One region of the Streptomyces sp. NPDC002643 genome, then DNA from elsewhere that is predicted to be linked to it. Evidence: riboswitches for the same ligand, from Rfam matches in the RefSeq annotation. Region 1 holds a riboswitch; the other holds the start of a gene.

Region 1 (3,209 bases):
TACGGTCTTCAACGCGCTCGGGCCGCTGGCGAACCCGGCGAAGGTGCGGGCGCAGGCCGTGGGTGTGGCGGACCCCCGGATGGCGCCGATCATGGCGGGGGTCTTCGCCGAGCGCGGCAACTCGTCGCTGGTCTTCCGCGGTGATGACGGGCTCGACGAGCTGACCACGACGGCCACGTCCCGGGTCTGGATCGTCCGGGACGGCAAGGTCACGGAGGAGTCCTTCGATCCGCGTGATGTGGGGCTGGAGTTGGTTCCGGTGGAGGCGTTGCGGGGGGCCGACTCGTCGTACAACGCGGATGTCGCGCGGCGGTTGTTGGGTGGGGAGACGGGGCCGGTGCGGGATGCGGTGCTGTTGAACTCGGCCGCCGCGCTGGTCGCGCTGGACCCGGGTACCGGGTCTCTGGCCGAGCAGTTGCGGGAGGGTATGGCCAAGGCCGCGGAGTCGATCGACTCGGGGGCGGCGGGGCGGGTTCTTGAGCGATGGGTTGCCGCGACCAATCGGTAGTTGGCTGCGGGTGGGTGGGGGTTGGTCGCGCCCACGCGGCGGAGCCGCAAATCGACACAGCCCCGCGCCCCTGAAAGACACGGCCCCTGCGGGCCGAAAAGCAAGGGGCGCAGCCCCTGCTTTTCAGGGGCGCGGGGAACTGCGCGAGCAACCCCCACCCACCCGCACCCGCCAACTCATCCGAACTCCCGAGTTATTAGGCGCCCCTGTCCCGGCATGCGGACAGATGTTGCGGACCGGCGATCACCTCACGTACGTTTTCGGCAGGTCATGAGTGACAGTCAACAGGCCCCGGCCGACTGTCCGGCAACCCTCCGTCCGTGGCGGGGTGCCCCGGGTGAAGACCAGGTCGTAGGCAGAGAGGTCTACGGCAAGCGCGGACCCCTCGCGAAACCAGGGGTCCTGGGTCGTTCGAGGGAGCCTTCCGTGAGCAAGCGAATGCGATAGGGCCGCAGAGCCCCGCCTCCGCATCCCCCTTTCATCTCACCGCCGCTGAGCCGTGACACAGCCCTGTGCCATGTCGGGCCGTCTCGTGTGCTCGCCGGTGAATTCCAGCTGCTTTCACGGGAGTTCCGTCATGTCTGTCTCCGTTGTCTCCGCTGTCTCCAGCATTGCCGCCGACCAGTCCGTTTGTGCCCCGCTGCCCGTTCTGGGGCGTGAGGTCACCGTCCCGCTCGTCACCGGTGGTGAGGTCACCTACGCCGCGCTCGACTACGCCGCCAGCGCCCCGGCGTTGCAGCGGGTGTGGGACGACGTGGCGGCGTACGCGCCGTACTACGGGAGCGTGCACCGGGGGGCCGGCTATCTGTCGCAGCTGTCGACGGACCTGTTCGAGAACGCCCGGCGTACGGTCGCGGAGTTCCTCGACTGCCGGGACGGCGACCAGGTCGTCTTCACCCGGTCCACCACCGACTCCCTCAACCTCCTCGCCGCCGCGCTGCCCGCCGACTGCCAGGTCTTCGTGTTCGAGACGGAGCACCACGCGTCGCTGCTGCCGTGGCGGGACGCCCGGGTCACCTACCTGGACGCGCCCCGGACGCCCACCGAGGCCGTCGCCACGCTGGAGCGGGCGCTCGCGGGGCGGGACCCGTACGGGCCGGCGCTGGTCTGTGTGACCGGGGCCTCCAATGTCACCGGTGAGATCTGGCCGGTGCGGGAGCTGGCCGCCGCCGCGCACGCGCACGGCGCGCGGATCGTGCTGGACGCCGCCCAGCTCGCCCCCCACCACCCGGTCTCCGTACGGGAGTTGGACGTCGACTGGGTCGCGTTCTCGGGGCACAAGCTGTACGCGCCCTTCGGGTCGGGTGTTCTCGCCGGACGGGCCGACTGGCTGACCGAGGCCGAGCCCTACCTCGCCGGCGGGGGCGCCTCCCGCAAGGTGACCCGGCGCACCGACGGCGGCGTGGACGTCGAGTGGCAGGTGACCGCCGCCCGGCACGAGGCCGGTTCGCCGAACGTCATCGGCGCCTACTCCATCGCCTCCGCCTGCAAGGCATTGACGGAGGCCGGCTTCGAGACGCTGGTCGCGCGTGAGCGGTACCTGATCGACACCCTACGAGCCGGTCTCGCCGACGTTCCCGAGGTCCGGGTCCTCTCCCTCTTCGGCGACGACGCCCCGCGCGTCGGCGTCATCTCCTTCGTCGTCGACGGCTGGAACAGCTCCCACTTCGCCGCCGCGCTCTCCGCCGAGTACGGCATCGGCGTACGCGACGGCCTCTTCTGCGCCCACCCCCTCGTCCGCACCCTCCTCGGCACCGCCCCGGAGACCCAGGGGGAGTGCGGGGCGCCCGAGGCCGCGCCCGGCGAGAAGTCCCTCAACGCGATCCGGGTGAGCTTCGGCGCCGGTACGCCGGACGAGCATGTGGAGCGGTTCCTGCGCGCGGTCAAGGAGCTGGTGAGGGACGGCGCGAAGTGGAACTACCGGACGGAAGACGGGCGTTGCGTTCCCGCTGTCTGACCCGGCCCCGCCCACAGGGGCAGGGGCAGGGGCAGGGGCAGGGGTAGGTGTTCGGGGGAGGGCGACGGTGACCAGCCGGGCTTCCTCGCCGTCGTCACCAGGGCGCCCAGGCTCATCATCCGCAGGGCCCGTTCCGTGGCGTCGGTGAGGAGTTCGCTCGCGCGGACCATGGCCTCGGCCAGGGCCATCGGTGCCGGGAGGATACCGGTGTACGCGTCGACGCCGGGGACCTCGTGGGCGCCCTCGCCGAGCGTGCCGGCCAGGGCCAGGACCGGGCGGGCGTGCAGCTTGGCGCGGCGGGCCACCTCCGCGGGGACCTTGCCGTGCGGCGTCTGGCGGTCCAGGGCGCCCTCGGCTGTGATCACCAGGTCGGCGCGGGCCAGCCGGGTGTCCAGGTCCAGATGGGCCAGGAGCACCTCGAAACGGGGGAGCAGCCGGGCGCCCAGTGCGGCCAGGCCCGCGCCGAGACCGCCGGAGGCGCCCGTTCCGGGGCCGAGGCGGAGGTCGACGCCGCTGGGGGCGAGATCCCGGGTGAGCACGTACGCCCAGTTCGACAGGGCGGCGGACAGCTCCTCGACCTGCTCGGGCGTGGCGCCCTTCTGCGGGCCGAAGACCCGGGCCACACCGCGTTCGCCGCACAGCACGTTGAACGGGTTGCAGGCGACGAGGAGTTCGACGTCCCGCAGGCGGGGGTCGAGGCCCGAGGGGTCGATATGGTGCAGTCGGGTCAACTCCCTTCCCCCT
Region 2 (3,209 bases), on a different contig from region 1:
GCACGTGGGCCGCGCCGTGGGTTGATGCCATACGGCTCCATCTAGCCAGAGGGTTCGGCGGTCAAACGTGCGATGCGCTGTCTGCCGGAGCGCCTAATAGCTCGGGGGCGGTGTGGTTTTTGCGGCTGCGGGTGGGTGGGGGTTTCTCGCGCAGTTCCCCGCGCCCCTAAAGGCTTGGGGCTGCGCCCCGCCTTTATCGGCCCGCCGGGCCGATGAAAAAAGCAGGCCGCAGGCCGCTTTTTTCAGGGGCGCGGGGAACTGTGCGATCAGCCCCCACCCGCCCGCAGCCGCCACTCAACCCCCCCGCCCCCACCCCTCACGCGGCCTTCCGCTTCACATACTCCGCGATCTCCACCATCGGCGGCCTCTCCTCCAAGTCCACCGAGTACGTACGCGGCTCGAAGCCCTCCTCCCCCCGTTCGAACTGCGTCAGCACCGGACGGATCAGGTGGCCCCGGGCCAGCCTCAGCTGGGCGGTGCGGTAGATCGCCGCGGACATGCGGCCCAGCGCCGCCCCGTCCTGGTGGCGGTGTTTGCGGACGCCCACATCCACCTGGGCCAGGGCGTCCAGCCCCACCAGGTGCAGGGCGTCGACCAGCATGCCCAGCTCCACCCCGTAGCCCACCGGGAACGGGAGCTGTTCCAGCAGGGAGCGGCGGGCCGCGTACTCGCCGCCCAGCGGCTGGACGAAACCGGCCAGCTGGGGCCAGTGCATGTTCAGCAGGGGGCGGGCCATGAGTTCCGTCACCCTGCCGCCCTGGCCGGGAGCGGAGCCCAGCGGGCGTTCGTACATCGCCTTGACCAGGTCGACGTCCGGGTCGGTGAGGAGCGGGCCGACGATGCCGGAGACGAAGTCGGACGAGAACTCCTTCAGGTCCGCGTCTACGAAGCAGACGATGTCGCCGGTCGTCACCAGCAGGGAGCGCCACAGGACCTCGCCCTTGCCGGGGACCGCCGGGACGCGCGGGAGGATCGCGTCACGGTGGACGACCCTCGCCCCGGCCGCCGCCGCCACCTGGGACGTACGGTCCGTCGAACCGGAGTCGACGACCACGATCTCGTCGACGAGCGGGACCTGGAGCATGAGGTCGTGACGGATGATCGTGACGATCTCGCCGACCGTCTCCTCCTCGTTGAGCGCGGGCAGGACCACGCTCACCGTCCGGCCCGTGGCACGCTTCGCGGCCATGATCTTGTGGAGCGGGCGATCGGTCACCGACCAGGAGCGGGTGCTCAGCCACTGCTCGACTTCCTTCAGCACAGTGCGAGGCTCCTCTGCGTTCTCTCGGCGCGTTACGGGATCAGCAGCCGTATGTCCGCCGCGAAGTGGCGATGGAGGCGGAGTGGCTGATGTCACAGCCATCTCGCGGTACGGACGGCTCCCTCAACTGTCCTGGCCTTCGGTTACAGTCTTGAACAACGCTGGTGACCATCGCATGTCGGGGGTCGTTTGCGTATACAACCAAATACCGCTCATCCAGAGGGGCAGAGGGACACGGCCCGATGAAGCCCCGGCAACCCTCCAGCCGGTCTCGTAGTTGATCACCGTCGATCACCGATCACCGTCGATCACATCGCGAGGCTCCCGGCTAGGGAAGGTGCCAAATCCGTCTCACGGCGAGATGCGTCGTGAGGAAGATGAGGAGAAAGGGCCTCGCCTCACATGGCTGCGCAGACTGTCGCAAGCGAATCCAACGCGATCGACTCCCACACGACCGCTTCCGACGCCACCGAATCCAACGCGACCGACTCCGTGACCGTCAACCTCGGTGCCGCCGCCGCGCTCTCCTGTCGCGAATGCGGTCACCGCGTTCCGCTCGGCCCCGTCTTCGCGTGCGAGGAGTGTTTCGGGCCACTGGAGATCGCGTACGACTTCTCCGCGTACGACACGGAGGAGCTGCGGAAGCGGATCGAGTCCGGGCCCGCCAACATCTGGCGTTACGCGCCCCTCCTTCCCGTCCCGGCCGACGTCGCCGACAAGCCGAACATCAACCCCGGCTGGACCCAGCTCGTCAAGGCCGACAACCTCGCCCGTGAGCTGGGTGTCGACGCCGGCAAGCTGTTCATCAAGGACGACTCCGGCAACCCGACGCACTCCTTCAAGGACCGCGTCGTCGCCCAGGCCCTGGAGGCCGCCCGCGCCTTCGGCTTCACCACTCTCTCCTGCTCCTCCACCGGCAACCTCGCCGGTGCAGTCGGCGCCGCCGCCGCCCGCGCCGGCTTCCGCTCCTGCGTGTTCATCCCGCACGACCTGGAGCAGGGCAAGGTCGTCATGGCCGCCGTCTACGGCGGTGAGCTGGTCGGCATCGAGGGCAACTACGACGACGTCAACCGCTTCTGCTCCGAGCTGATCGGCGACCCCGCCGGCGAGGGCTGGGGCTTCGTCAACGTCAACCTCCGGCCGTACTACGCCGAGGGCTCCAAGACCCTCGCGTACGAGATCTGCGAGCAGCTCGGCTGGCAGCTGCCGGACCAGATCGTCGTGCCCATCGCCTCCGGGTCCCAGCTCACGAAGATCGACAAGGGGCTGCAGGAGCTGATCAAGCTCGGGCTCGTCGAGGACAAGCCGTACAAGATCTTCGGTGCGCAGGCCGAGGGGTGTTCGCCGGTGTCGGTCGCCTACAAGGCGGGGCACGATGTCGTACGGCCGCAGAAGCCGAACACGATCGCGAAGTCGCTCGCTATCGGCAACCCCGCGGATGGTCCTTACGTTCTCGATATCGCTCGGCGCACCGGTGGGGCTGTCGAGGATGTGAACGATGAGCAGGTCGTGGATGCGATCAAGTTGCTGGCGCGGACCGAGGGGATCTTTGCGGAGACCGCCGGGGGGGTGACGGTCGGAGTCACTCGGAAGCTGATCGAGAACGGGGTTCTTGACCCGTCGCTCACGACCGTTGTGCTCAACACCGGGGATGGGCTCAAGACGCTTGACGCCGTCGCCGGTACGGGGCTTACGGCCACGATTCGGCCCAGCCTTGAGTCGTTTCGTGAAGCGGGGCTTGTGTAGGGCCCGTTAGGTAGTTGTTCGTCTGCGGCCTGTGGGGGCTGGTCGCGCAGTTCCCCGCGCCCCTTAAGGGCGCTGTACTTGACCGGAGGTCACACGTCATGTCCGTCAACGTTCGCATCCCCACCATCCTTCGTACCTACACCGGCGGGAAGGCCGAGGTGAGTGCCGAAGGTGCCACCCTTGCCGAGGTCATCGCTGATCT

Evidence for each region. Region 1 has a riboswitch for S-adenosylmethionine ahead of ACWD4G_RS17955 (aminotransferase class V-fold PLP-dependent enzyme). Riboswitches for the same ligand answer to the same signal wherever they lie in the genome.
Region 2: another riboswitch for S-adenosylmethionine. It lies ahead of thrC (threonine synthase); the one in region 1 lies ahead of ACWD4G_RS17955 (aminotransferase class V-fold PLP-dependent enzyme).

The regions. Positions count from the first base shown of each region.
Region 1 is NZ_JBSFVY010000010.1:273,902-277,110, reverse strand. It holds gene trpD (anthranilate phosphoribosyltransferase) at 1-508, shown strand, start outside; SAM riboswitch class IV at 775-891, shown strand; gene ACWD4G_RS17955 (aminotransferase class V-fold PLP-dependent enzyme) at 1,086-2,465, shown strand; gene ACWD4G_RS17950 (glycerate kinase family protein) at 2,426-3,209, opposite strand, start outside.
Region 2 is NZ_JBSFVY010000033.1:75,388-78,596, reverse strand. It holds gene ACWD4G_RS36490 (alpha,alpha-trehalose-phosphate synthase (UDP-forming)) at 1-31, opposite strand, end outside; gene ACWD4G_RS36485 (glucosyl-3-phosphoglycerate synthase) at 317-1,261, opposite strand; SAM riboswitch class I at 1,471-1,645, shown strand; gene thrC (threonine synthase) at 1,664-3,007, shown strand; gene ACWD4G_RS36475 (MoaD/ThiS family protein) at 3,106-3,209, shown strand, end outside.